4 regions of the Marinobacter sp. Hex_13 genome follow, and region 1 is predicted to be linked to each of the others. Evidence: predicted binding sites of a transcription regulator. Region 1 holds the regulator's gene; each other region holds the start of a gene.
What was found. Region 1 encodes sigma-54, which starts transcription at its own class of promoters, with help from an activator protein. Its sites were predicted from a motif close to ANTGGCATNNANNTTGCTNT; they were not measured.

Region 1 (3,478 bases):
TGGCGCGGGCAAAACGACGTGTTTCTACATGATTGTTGGCCTGGTTCCCGCCGACAACGGTCGAATCACCATCGACAATCAGGACATAACGCCGCTGCCCATGCATGGTCGTGCCCGCAAGGGAATCGGGTACCTGCCCCAGGAAGCATCCGTGTTCCGCAAGCTTACCGTACGCGACAACATACTGGCGATCCTGGAAACCCGCCGCGAACTCAAACGCACTGACCGGGAGGCCAAGTTAGAGGAACTGCTTGAAGAGTTTCACATTACCCACATCCGCGATAGCGTCGGCATGGCCCTGTCAGGCGGCGAGCGACGACGGGTGGAAATTGCCCGGGCGCTGGCGATGGAGCCGGCGTTCATCCTGCTGGACGAACCCTTCGCCGGAGTCGACCCGATCTCCGTGAGCGACATCAAGCAGATCATCCGACACTTGCGGGACAAGGGTATCGGCGTACTGATCACCGACCACAACGTGCGGGAAACCCTCGACATCTGCGAGAATGCCTACATTGTCAGCGGCGGCCACATCATTGCCTCTGGTAATTCGGACGATATACTGGCCAACCAGCAGGTCAAGGAAGTGTATCTGGGCAACGAGTTTCGCCTGTAGTACACTCGGCAAAGAACTTGCTTGGTGCGGCAAGTAGCCAGCATACAAAGAGTTTTTGTGCAACCCCGGCTCCAGAAAGCGCCTTGATGACGTAAAGAGAGAGCCTGAGTGACGGAAGAGAGAGACCGAGTGACGGATCCTGAACCATGGTTATGAAAGCCTCACTACAGTTAAAGCTGGGCCAAAGCCTGACCATGACGCCCCAGCTGCAACAGGCTATCAGGCTTCTGCAGCTCTCCACCCTGGACCTCCAGCAGGAAATCCAGCAGGCATTGGAATCCAACCCAATGCTGGAAACCTCCGAAGACGACGACAACCAGAATCCGGAATCAACGGACAGTGACAACGAGTCGTCTGAAACAGCGTCAACCGAGGAATCCAACACCGCTTCAGACACTGCTACTGAGTGGGACGAATCCGAAAATGGACCTGACTGGTCATCAGAAACGGACAGTCCCGACACCATTCCCGATGATCTTCCCGTCGACACCGCCTGGGATGACATTTACCAGTCAGCCCCCGCGTCAGCAGCCCGTAACGACGACGAAAACGACCACGACTTCGAAACCCGTAATTCCCCCACCGAAACGCTCCAGGACCACCTGGAATGGCAACTGAACCTGACGCCCATGAGCGAGCGGGATCAGGCCATCGCCCATGCCCTGATGGATGCGGTTGATAACCACGGCTACCTGACCTCTCCGCTTGAAGAAATTCATTCAGGCATGGTGGACGAATCCGACGAAGACCCGCTGGAACTGGACGAAGTGGAAGCCGTTCTTCATCGCCTGCAGCACTTCGATCCACCCGGCGTGTTCGCCCGTAATCTGCAGGAATGCCTGCTGATCCAGCTGAATCAGCTGCCCCCGGAAACACCCTGGCTGGCTCAGGCGCGACTGGTGATTACCCACTACATAAACCTGCTGGGTAACCGTGATTACGCCCAGCTGTTACGCCGCAGCCGCCTGAAAGAAGAGCAGCTACGGGACGTTCTGGCACTTATTACCGGGTTAAACCCCCGTCCCGGCGACACCCTGGATCAGGCCGAGCCAGACTACGTCATCCCAGATGTGATCGTGCGCAAGCACAATGAACGCTGGCGCGTGGAGCTGAATCCTGAAATTGCACCGCGCATTCGTGTGAATGCAAGCTATGCTTCTCTTATAAAGCGTGCGGACAGCAGTGCTGACAACACCTACCTGCGGGACCAGTTGCAGGAGGCAAAGTGGTTCATCAAGAGCCTGCAGAGCCGCAACGAAACCCTGCTTAAGGTGGCCACGCGCATTGTCGAGCACCAGCAGGGATTCCTGGATCATGGCGAGGAAGCCATGAAACCATTGATTCTCTCGGATATTGCCCAGGCGGTGGAAATGCACGAGTCGACCATTTCAAGGGTCACCACCCAGAAATACATGCACACGCCGCGGGGCATATTTGAACTTAAGTATTTTTTCTCGAGCCATGTCAGTACCGACGAGGGTGGAGAGTGCTCATCCACGGCAATCCGCGCGATGATCAAGAAGCTGATTACAACGGAAACTCCGAAAAAGCCATTGAGCGATAGCAAAATTGCAGCCATGCTAGGAGACCAGGGTATAAAGGTGGCTAGACGAACCGTGGCCAAGTATCGCGAGGCAATGCACATTCCTCCGTCCAACGAGCGAAAGCGATTGGTGTAGGAAGCGTCTGTTCCCGGCCTCACGGGGAGAGCCCTTTCCTGAAAGTATACCGCCTACAGCATAACGCTGTGGCACACAGCCGGTATCCTAACGGGTGCCGGCAAGCTGAAAACAGGAGAAGCCTATGCAACTCAATATTTCAGGCCATCACGTAGAACTGACTCCCGCACTGAAAGATTACGTATCAGGCAAATTTGAAAAGCTTGAGCGGCACTTCGACCATATCAGCAATTGCCAGGTTACCCTTGAGGTGGAAAAAGTGCGCCAGATGGCGGAAGCTACGCTTCACGTGATAGGTGGTGAGATTCACGCAAAGGCCGAAAACAGCGATATGTACGCTGCCATTGATGCACTGGTAGACAAGCTGGACAGGCAGATCCTGAAGCACAAGGAAAAGAACGTAGACCGGATGCACGGGAACGGCGCCCGCTAGGACGACGCCCCCGGCATGACAGTTAATCGAGCTGCGGCACTGGCTAACCATGCAACACGTGCCGCAGCCTTTTTTTACGGAAATGCAGTCGATTCATGACCGACACATCCCTGACTATCGAGAACATTCTCGCGCCGGAGCTAACCCTTTGCCGGGTGCCTGCCTCCAGCAAAAAGCGGGTTATGGAAACCATTGCCGAGCAGATCCAGCAACACGACGCTTTGCTCAGCGACACCCAGATATTCACTAATCTGGTCGCACGGGAGCGACTGGGGAGCACGGGTATCGGACAGGGCATCGCGATCCCCCACTGCAGACTGGAAGGGCTGGATCACGTGGTTGGCGTTTTGCTGACCCTGGAAGAAGGCGTTGCGTTCGATGCTATCGACAACCAGCCGGTGGACCTCGTCTTCACCTTGATTGTCCCCAAGGAAGCCACCAGCGAGCATCTTGAGCTTTTGAGCCAACTTGCTGAAAAGTTCAACGAACGTGCATTCTGCGACCAGCTGCGTCAGTGCACTGATGCAGGCTCTCTCTATCGCCGGATGACAGCCGAAACAAGCTGAACAACTCCACATCCAAGGTGAACGGGCTATGAAACTGATCATCGTCAGCGGCCGATCAGGTTCCGGGAAAAGTACCGCGTTACATGTTCTGGAAGACCTGGGCTTTTACTGCATTGACAACCTGCCCATTGGCCTCCTGTTCCCCCTCACACAGGAAGCCACCAACCAGAACTCTCCCAGCCGGCTG
Region 2 (3,478 bases), on a different contig from region 1:
CACGGCGAGCTCAAAGTTCTCGCGACGCATGTTTTCGATCAACACTGAGAGGTGCAGCTCGCCACGGCCGGATACCTTGAACTTATCTGCCGACTCACCTTCTTCAACTCGCAGAGCAACGTTGTGCAGCAGCTCTTTTTCCAAACGCTCTTTGATGTTGCGGCTGGTGACAAACTTACCTTCCTTGCCACAAAACGGTGAGTCGTTGACCTGGAACGTCATGGAAACCGTCGGCTCATCCACCGTCAACGGCGGCAAGGCTTCAACATTGGCCTGGTCACACAAGGTGTCAGAGATGTACAGCTCATCCATGCCGCTGACGCAAATAATGTCGCCCGCCTGCGCTTCGTCGACTTCAACACGCTGCAGCCCGGAATGGCCCATGATCTTGAGAATACGGCCCTGGCGCTTTTTGCCGTTGGCACCAATGGCCGTAACCGGAGAGTTGGTTTTAATCTTGCCGCGCATAATGCGGCCGATGCCAATAACGCCCAGGAAGCTGTTGTAGTCCAACTGAGAAATCTGCATCTGGAACGGACCGTCCCGGTCGACGTTGGGCGCAGGTACGTGATCAACGATGGCCTGGAAAACCGCGTCCATGTTGTCGTCCAGCTTTTCGTGATCCATTCCGGCAATGCCGTTCAGGGCACTGGCGTAGACAATCGGAAAGTCCAGCTGCTCATCGCTGGCGCCGAGGTTGTCGAACAAGTCGAACACCTGATCCACTACCCAGTCCGGGCGAGCTCCAGGGCGGTCAATCTTGTTCACGACGACAATCGGGTGCAGGCCCGCATCAAACGCTTTCTGGGTGACAAACCGGGTTTGTGGCATCGGGCCATCAATAGAGTCAACCACGAGCAACACGCAATCGACCATACTCATGACACGCTCGACTTCACCCCCGAAATCGGCGTGACCCGGGGTGTCCACGATATTGATGTCGTAGTCGTGCCACTTCAGCGCCGTGTTCTTGGCCAGAATGGTAATACCACGTTCTTTTTCCTGGTCATTGGAGTCCATGACACGCTCGTTTTCGAGCTCTTTGCGATCCAGAGTGCCGGACTGGCGAAGAAGCTGGTCAACCAGTGTGGTCTTGCCATGGTCAACGTGGGCGATGATGGCGATATTACGAAGTTTATCAATCACAACTATAATCCTGCAGCATGCACTGAATGACCTGAGAGGTCTTCAGTAGGCGCAAAGCCCCTTACATGCCGTCTCAAATCCGTAAAATGAATTTCATTTGTCGGGCCGGGAAGCCCGAATACCCCCTGAAGAAACTCAGCGTCTGTGCTGAATACCTGAGGCAAAAATGAAGTGGCGCGCAGTATATAGCAAACTCACTTGCGTTTATATGAAGAAAAACGCCTATCGAAGCAACAACCCATCTGCATCATTTTGGTGCATTATTTCAGCTATCGCACCGTTTTAACGCACCACGAAAGAGCGATAGGGCCACCCAATCAGCACATATCGCTCCAAAACAGCCCGAACGCCTTGGTATTGCGCACTTGTGGCGCATGCATCAAAAACTGGCAAGGCTATTGCTAAACCTTAAGCAGCCGAATTTGCAGGTAACTCGCAACAGCTTTTGTTAAGCTGCCCTACCTGAAAGAAAGATCGGGAGTCAGCACTGCTGAACGATCCGGCAACAATGTACACAGAAATCGCCCGCACGGCGGGATAACAGACGGAGCATGCACAATGTCCAAGACGATTGATCTGATCAAGGAACACGAAGTCAAATGGATCGACCTGAGATTCACTGACAGCCGTGGCAAAGAACAACACGTAACGCTGCCGGCCACCGAGGTGGACGAGGACTTTTTCAGCGACGGCAAGATGTTCGACGGCTCTTCAATCTCCGGCTGGAAAGGCATCAATGAATCCGACATGATTCTGATGCCGGACGACAGCACCTCCGTGCTGGACCCGTTCACCGAAGAAACCACACTGAACATTACCTGTGACATCGTAGAGCCTTCCACCATGCAGGGCTATGAGCGTGACCCACGCTCCGTTGCCCGCCGTGCGGAAGAGTACCTCAAGTCCACGGGCATCGCTGACGGTGCCCTGTTTGGTCCGGAACCTGAGTTCTTTGTTTTCGATTCTGTTAAATGGAATGTGGATATGCAGGGCGCTTCCTACCACATCCACTCTGAAGAAGCCGCCTGGGTATCCGGCGAAGACTTCGATCGCAACAACATCGGTCACCGCCCGGGTGTTAAAGGTGGTTACTTCCCGGTTCCGCCAGTGGATAGCCTGCACGACCTGCGTGGCGCCATGTGTGCCGCTATGGAATCCATGGGCCTGGAAATTGAGGTTCATCACCACGAAGTCGGCACCGCTGGCCAGTGTGAAATCGGCGTTGGCGCCAACACCCTGACCCGCAAGGCTGACGAAGTGCAGATTCTCAAGTACTGCGTACACAACGTGGCCCACGCCTACGGTAAAACCGCCACCTTCATGCCCAAGCCTGTGGTTGGTGATAACGGCTCCGGCATGCACGTACACATGTCCCTGAGCAAAGACGGCAAGAACCTGTTCGCAGGTGACAGCTATGCCGGCCTGAGCGAAGCAGCGCTTTACTATATCGGTGGTGTCGTCAAGCACGCCAAGGCCATCAACGCCTTTACCAACCCTGCAACCAATAGCTACAAGCGTCTGGTTCCGGGCTACGAAGCACCGGTTATGCTGGCCTACTCCGCCCGTAACCGTTCGGCCTCCATCCGTATTCCATACGTGAACAGCCCGAAAGCACGTCGTATCGAAGTGCGTTTCCCTGACCCGGCGGCCAACCCGTACCTGGCGTTCGCTGCATTGATGATGGCCGGCCTGGATGGTATCCAGAACAAGATCCACCCGGGCGATGCCATGGACAAGGATCTGTACGACCTGCCGAAGGAAGAAGCGCTGAACATTCCGAAGGTTGCTGAAACCCTGTCCGAAGCTCTGGATTGCCTGGCTGAAGATCATGAATTCCTGACCCGCGGCGGCGTGTTCACCGAGGACATGATTGCCGGCTACATCGATCTGAAGCGCGGTGAAGTTGAGAAACTGAACATGACCACGCATCCGGTCGAGTTCCAGCTCTACTACTCCTGCTAATCCGTTCGTAAGGATCAGCAACCCAGAAAAGCCCCGCCTCGTGCGGGGCTTTTTCGTGTACGACCGCACATTTCGGCCAGCCTTAACGGAATGTAACCAAGCTACCGGGTAATGGCGTTGAAATACTCATGACTGGCGCTGATAATCGGATAAAACAATCAAACAGGTTGTCTCTATGAATGCACGGTTCGCACTACTCTCAGGCATTGTCGCTCTCGCGGCGTTTCCGGTTTCCGCCGAGGTCTATCGTCAGGTGGATGCTCAGGGCAACGTTACCTATACCGACGAACCCTCGGAAGGCACGCCTGCTGAGGAGATCAAAGTGAAACCGGTCACCACGGTCACCCTGCCAAAACTCGAAGCGGTTCGT
Region 3 (3,478 bases), on a different contig from region 1:
GCGTTGGAACAGCACGTCTGCCTCGCGGCGCTTCTCGGCCAACAGGGCTTCGTCGGATCGGATCAGCCAGTCCTCCAGCATCCTGCAGCTGGGTCGTACCCGATTATTCTGGTCGAACAGTTCGTCGTAGATACCCTCGGGTGGGGTTTGTATCAACATAACCATGACCCTCTCCTGAACACGCCGTCCACCGGATGTGGGCGGTCGGTATTCAGCCATTCCCATGATGTAAAGGAACAGCAAAAGGCAGGCCACTCTGGCGGCAAACCGTGGGTTTATCACCGGAACGGGTTATTTAAGCAAAGGCCAGACGGAGGGAAGTGTCAATAAAAAGCATTGCCAGCCGCCGGGAAAGGCGGCTGGCGGGCAAGGGTTATTCCAGGGACGTAGCGCCAATGCGGTGAATACTGACATCCGCACCGTTGAATTCCTCTTCTTCTGTGAGACGCAGGCCGGAGATGGCGTTAACAATGCCGTAGACGATCAGGCCGCCGACAAAAGCCACCACAACACCGGCAACCGAACCGATGATCTGCGACATCAGGCTGACCCCGCCCAGGCCCCCGAACGCTTCCTGGCCAAAGATGCCGGCGGCAATGGCACCCCATACACCGCACACACCGTGCAGGGGCCATACACCCAATACATCGTCCAGGCGCTCAATCTTGTCCTGGGCCCACTCAAACATGTACACGAAGATGGCGCCGGCGATGCCACCGGTAATCAGCGCACCGACCGGGTGCATCAGGTCCGAACCGGCGCACACCGCCACCAGGCCGGCGAGCGGTCCGTTGTGGATGAAGCCCGGGTCCTTGCGGCCGACCAGCATGGCCACCAGAACGCCACCCACCATGGCCATGAGACTGTTCACCGCCACCAGGCCGCTGATGCCATCCAGGGTCTGGGCGGACATCACGTTAAAGCCGAACCAGCCGACGGTGAGAATCCAGGCGCCCAGCGCCAGGAATGGAATGTTGGAGGGGGCAAACGCCACCACGCGGCCATTGCGGTAACGGCCTTTACGTGCGCCCAGCAGGAGCACGGCGGCCAGGGCGATCCAGCCGCCCACGGCGTGCACCACGACCGAGCCGGCAAAGTCGTGGAAGGCTGCACCAAACTGGTTCTCCAGCCAGGCCTGGAAGCCGTAGTTGCCGTTCCAGATCATGCCCTCGAAGAAGGGATATACAAATGCCACGATCAGCCCGGAGGCGATAAGCATGGGGTAGAACTTCGCACGCTCGGCGATACCGCCGGAGACGATGGCGGGAATGGCGGCGGCAAAGGTCATCAGGAAGAAGAACTTGACCAGGTCATAGCCATTTGCGGCCGTTAGCTCTGAAGCGCCGGCCATAAAGTGGCTGCCGTAGGCGATGTAGTAGCCAATGAAAAAATAGGCCACGGCGGAGATGCCGAAGTCGGTCATGATTTTTACCAGGGCATTCACCTGGTTCTTGTGGCGCACGGTGCCGACTTCCAGGAAGGCGAAGCCAGCATGCATGGCCAGTACCATGATGGCACCGATCAGAATGAACAGTGTGTTGGCGCTTTCGGTCAGGGTATGTACTGCACTCGTGATGTCCACGGGTTGGTTGCTCCTGATTTTTTGGTTTTATCCACCTGTCACGGGCGGGTTGTGCATTGATAGCGTGCACACCAAGCAAGGAGTGTTCCATTTTGAGGCAAATTCAGAGCGGGTAGTCGATTAGGTGATTTTCCGCTCTGAAATTGGGCGGGGTTGAGTTGAAGACGGGGTGTTTGCGCTCTTTAATGGTGCATTGATGGGCCGAGTGCACCAATATGGCCGTCTACCACAGTAATTCGTCCTGGTCGGAGTCGTCGGAACTGCGGGAATCCGGTGCAGCAGACACATCGGCTTCGGGGTTCATGAGTTCCCTTAACCGCATCTCCTGTTCCTCGATCGGTCCGGACAGATCGATAATGATTTCCACCCGGCGATTTTTGGCGCGGTTCTCCGAAGAGGTGTTTGGTACTCGTGGCTCGGTATAAGCGAGACCGGTGACCGCCAGCCGGGCAGGCTTCAGATTACCCTCGGCGAGGAGCGCATTGGCAACCGCTGCCGCCCGGGCGGCGGATAGATCCCAGTTGCTGTAGAACCGCTGCGTACGGATGGGAACATCGTCGGTATGGCCTTCGATGGTCAGCTTGCCGGGGATCTGCACCAGTATGTCGGCCATTTCCAGCAACAGACCTTCAAACTCCCAGGTCAGGTCCGCCGAACCGGAGGGGAACGCCCCCTTCTCCTCAACGCGAACAATGATTCTATGATTGTCCTGGATGAGGTTGACCCGGCCGTCTTCGATGGCTGTCTCAAGAACCGATCGAACCTGTTCCAGGGTCTTCTCGAGCTCTTCCTGGATGGCGGATTCCACAGCCACATCCGTAGGGCTTTTCAGGGTTTCCAGTTCGGGCTGCTCGTCGGTGGTTGTCTGTTTGACTTCGTTGACGACGGTGGGCTCGGGCGGTGCCGGAGAAAACTGATCGAAAATCGGGCTGGTGCCCATGGGTACCTCAAGGACGGGCACCTCGCGCTGCACACCAAACGCTTTCGACAGTTCACCAGCGATCTGTTTGAACTTCTGTGCGTCGATCTCGGAGAACGACAACAGCAGGACGAAAAAGCACATCAGCAGCGACATCAGGTCCGCGAATGTCACTACCCAGGCGGGAATGCCCGCTTTTTCCTCTTCTGGTAATTCGTCCATGGCTAAACGCCTGCGGTCTCGGCTTCTGAGTTTTTCTCACGTTCTTTCGGGGTCAGGTAACTCGACAGCATCTGTTCGATAATCCGCGGATTGGTGCCTTCCTTGATAGCAACCAGCGCATCAATATAGAGCGATTGCAGACGCGCTTCCTCAGTCATTCGCAGCGAGAGTTTGTCCGCGATGGGGGTGGCGATCATGGTGGCAATCATTGCGCCGTAGAGTGTGGTTAGCAGGGCAACCGCCATGGCAGGACCGATGGATTTCGGGTCTTCCATGTTGGACAGCATCTGCACCAGCCCGATCAGGGTTCCGATCATCCCCATGGCAGGGGCCACATCGGCCATTGCCGTAAAGACTTTTGCGCCAGACCGGTTGTGATCCAGCGTCAGTAGGCGCTCCTTGGACAGCAGGTGTTTGATGGTTTCAGCATCCTGGCCATCGACCAGCATCTGTATTCCCTGGCCGAGAAACGGCGAGCCAACTTCGCGCTCTTCCAGGCCGAGCATGCCTTGCTTGCGGGCAACATTGGCTACCTCAATCAGTTCATCAATGCTTTCACGGGTGTCCGGCAAACGGAATTTGAACGCTCGAGCGGCCACTTTGAAGGCGCTGAAAAACTGGTTGAAGCTGAATTTCGCCAGCACAACCAGCATGGTGCCACCGACCACAATCAGTATGGAGGGGGGATTGATAAAAACATCCGGCGACACGCCAAGAATGACGGCTGAGGCTATAAGCAGGATGGCCCCAACAAG
Region 4 (3,478 bases), on a different contig from region 1:
TGTTCAATCGCCTTGGCATTGGTTGGATGTGGTGACGGTGGATCCTCCTCATCATCGAATTCTTCGCAAGCTGGGCAAGACAACGCTGGCCCCGGAGTGACGGCGAAATCCCTGCCTGAACTGGATGGCTATATTGAGCACGACTATTCCTTACGAGGCACGAACGAGAACCCACGGGTTTATCGTCGTAATCTTGAATCTCACTCGCTGGCTTATGTGCAGGCAGGGGATAAGGTGGGTGGGCAGGTATTTGCCGGGGGTGTCTTTACCGACAATCTGTTCGCTCCAGCCGCCGTAACCGCAAGCTCAACCAGCGTGTCGATTCACAGCCGCGTTGATGGAACAAGTGTCAAACTGTCGAATATTGGTGGCGGGCAGGAACCTTGTTCCGTTAAGGGTTTCGTGAACAGTGACCTGTCGACAGGACTTGTCAATCTGGCGATGTCCGGCGGTAATCTGACATGCGACCTCTCGGTTGATTCCGACGACACGCATTACTGGTGGACATTGGGAGCCAATACGTTCGAGGTCTGGGAAGCGGATGGGGTGTCATCCTACACGGATGTATTCTTCAACGGCGACGGCGATATCGATTTTGTGGTCGCCAATAACTATGCCGAAAGGACGATCATCCTGTATGGAGAGTCAGGCGCTGAGCTGAAGCGGGTGGCGGGAAGCACCTGGGTGCCGAGAGTCTACCCCATGGCAGAACCCGGCCCCACACGGGATGAGACGTTTGTGGGTGTGCTCAGTGACGGCGAGTTCTTGATTACATCAGTTGCAATGCTGTTGGACTCCGGTCTTGCAGGCGCACAACCTGTGCTGTCGGGACTTTCTGAGTCTGCCAGGTTGGCGTCACTCTCTTTGATCGAGGACGACAAATACACAATCATCGCGGACCGTGGCGTGTTGCACAAGGTCGATGAAATCAATCGATCTGCCTCTTTGTTTGCTGATTTCTCAGATAAGTTTGCGGATGGTTGGGCGCTCGACGATGTTGTCGTTATGGGCGACAAAGCCATCGCTTTATGGACGACTTTTCAGGGTGCTGATCGCTCAGACCCTCTCGGTGAAGTCTATACCGTCGATCTGAGCTCGGGTGAGGTCGATTTGCTTCTGGCGGTGGAATCTACATTTGTTGCTTCTCGAACGGAATCACTGCTTTTCGTCAATTTCCTGGATTTCTCAGGTCGTAACAGAACCCTGATTGTAGGCCGGCCCGGTGGCCCGGTTGTGCCTAACGCGGAAACCTACTATGCAACGTCGATGAATCTGACTCGTGGCGGAGACCGAGCAAAAGTGCTGGCGATGAGCTCTTCCATCGAGAGGGATGTACTCAGCCCTGCGGGGTTGCTCAACCCCGACATATGGGCCGTCAATGAAACCACCGGGAACATAACAAGCAAGGTAATGACGCTGCCTTACAATTGTTACTCTATGGACTCTCTTTATGCGATTAACAGTCACCTCAGCGTCGTGTCTTTCTGTGAGGATGGGTTCGCAATAGAAGAGCTGGAGCTAGAGAGAGGGACATTGAGTTTCGTCACCTCGGATCTGCGAGCAATAAACTGAAGGGTAATGGTTGGAAAGCTAAAAGCCTCACCAGCACGAGCCTGGAGGCCCACGTTCCGGCTCCGCAAAACACCTGTCGAGCTTGCGGAGCCGAAGCGCTCTACTTACGCCTTGCGACTACGGCGACGCAGTCCAAAGCCCAGGGCGCCAAGCCCCAGCAGGGCCAGGGTGCTGGGCTCCGGAACCGGGTTGGTCGGAGTAATCGGGCTACCGGCGTCGAAATCGTTGTTGTCAGTATCGCTCAGGAAGCTGAACATGCCTGAGAACAGGCTGCCATCGAAATCGATAGCCATGGTTGTAAACAGGTCGTCGTAAAATACACCATCGAGGGAAAGCTTGTCGGAGTATTCAACGTTCACGGTTGTGCTATCCGTCAGATCGCCGGAATTGGACAGTCGAAAAGGCTTGCCCAGGGCTGAATCTGGTGAGCGGGAGTCGCTACCAACAATGTCAAAGATCGTGTTTCCCGGACGCCCGTTCAATACGATGCTGGTGACGTCTTGAACGGAATTGAAGGTAAACGGGGAGCTGTAGGTGTCTCCATTGATAGACAAGCTCCAGCCACTACCGATGGCTTCGCCGTAGGAAGAGCTGCCGACCGTACCGTCAAATGCCACGGTTTCACAGGCCGCGCTGGCAAAGCAAGTAGTGACTTCCATGCCGTCCATCAGCGAGCCGTCGGTTGAATACCCGGTCAGCATTTCGGTGTTGTAGAGGTCGCCGTCAGAGTTGACGACGTTTACGATGGGGGCTGCGTAAGCGTTCCCAGCCATTGCAGCGGCCAATCCCAGGCCAATCACTATTTTGTGGTCAAATCCTTTCATACTTCATTCTCCTTGCGTTTTTACAGATATCCATATTCACCCCGCGTTTCCTGCGGAGTGGTCTCCGGACTCCGTTTTTAGCAAGAAAAAAGCCAGCTTGGATATTTTTCGGTTAAAACAGCCGGTTGCCATTTTCTGAATGCTCTGGTCACCGGAGATGCATTGAAAAGTGTATAAAAAGTCAACGCTTAAGATCTGGATGGCTGTATCCCGGCCGGGCCGATGTACTAACCTGTTTGGCATGACTGTTTTTCGTTCTTAGTCTCTCACTGAGATCCAAAACCAATAAGGGATTCGCAATGAGCTCCAACGCTGATCAGAACATTCGCCCCGACTATGACGACGTCCTGCAGGCAATCGCCGACTACGCTCTCGGCTATCGGATAAAAAGCAAAGAGGCTTGGAATACCGCGAGAAACTGCCTGATAGATACCCTCGGTTGTGGCCTTCTGGCCCTGCGTTTCCCTGAATGCACCAAGCACCTTGGGCCGCTGGTTGACGGCACTGTTGTACCCCATGGCGCCCGTGTTCCGGGCACGCCTTACAGACTCGATCCGGTAAAGGCGGCCTGGGATATTGGCTGTATCGTGCGCTGGCTGGACTACAACGATACCTGGCTGGCGGCGGAGTGGGGCCACCCCTCGGATAACCTGGGGGGCATACTGGCCGTGGCGGATCATCTGTCCCAGAAGCGGGTGGCGGAGGGCAAGGCGCCCCTGACCATGCGGGATGTCCTGGAGGCTATGATCATGGCTCATGAAATCCAGGGGGTGCTTGCACTCGAAAACTCGTTTAACCGGGTGGGGCTGGATCACGTTGTGCTCGTCAAGGTGGCCTCAACCGCTGTTGTCGCAAAACTGATGGGTGCCAGTCGCGATCAAATGCTGTCGGCCTTGTCCCATGCCTGGGTGGACGGCCAGGCGCTGCGAACCTACCGTCATGCGCCGAACGCTGGCTCCCGAAAATCCTGGGCGGCGGGAGATGCAACGTCCCGTGCCGTGCGGCTGGCCGATATCGCAATGCGGGGAGAGATGGGCATCCCGGGGGTGCTCACGGCACCCCAATGGGGCTTCTACGACATT

Region 2: a site for sigma-54 is predicted at 1,532-1,551, ahead of glnA (glutamate--ammonia ligase). Genes of this name have one in related genera too.
Region 3: a site for sigma-54 is predicted at 1,655-1,674, ahead of AXW11_RS06480 (ammonium transporter). Genes of this name have one in related genera too.
Region 4: a site for sigma-54 is predicted at 2,474-2,493, ahead of AXW11_RS04630 (PEP-CTERM sorting domain-containing protein). Genes of this name have one in related genera too.

The regions. Positions count from the first base shown of each region.
Region 1 is NZ_LSMM01000070.1:88,636-92,113, reverse strand. It holds gene lptB (LPS export ABC transporter ATP-binding protein) at 1-613, shown strand, start outside; gene AXW11_RS17325 (RNA polymerase factor sigma-54) at 766-2,292, shown strand; gene hpf (ribosome hibernation promoting factor) at 2,417-2,725, shown strand; gene ptsN (PTS IIA-like nitrogen regulatory protein PtsN) at 2,821-3,291, shown strand; gene rapZ (RNase adapter RapZ) at 3,320-3,478, shown strand, end outside.
Region 2 is NZ_LSMM01000055.1:33,754-37,231, reverse strand. It holds gene typA (translational GTPase TypA) at 1-1,146, opposite strand, end outside; gene glnA (glutamate--ammonia ligase) at 1,705-3,108, shown strand; gene AXW11_RS14250 (DUF4124 domain-containing protein) at 3,284-3,478, shown strand, end outside.
Region 3 is NZ_LSMM01000027.1:84,933-88,410, reverse strand. It holds gene AXW11_RS06485 (circularly permuted type 2 ATP-grasp protein) at 1-159, opposite strand, end outside; gene AXW11_RS06480 (ammonium transporter) at 374-1,582, opposite strand; gene AXW11_RS06475 (MotB family protein) at 1,806-2,723, opposite strand; gene pomA (flagellar motor protein PomA) at 2,726-3,478, opposite strand, start outside.
Region 4 is NZ_LSMM01000022.1:19,039-22,516, reverse strand. It holds gene AXW11_RS04635 (hypothetical protein) at 1-1,572, shown strand, start outside; gene AXW11_RS04630 (PEP-CTERM sorting domain-containing protein) at 1,677-2,396, opposite strand; gene prpD (2-methylcitrate dehydratase) at 2,696-3,478, shown strand, end outside.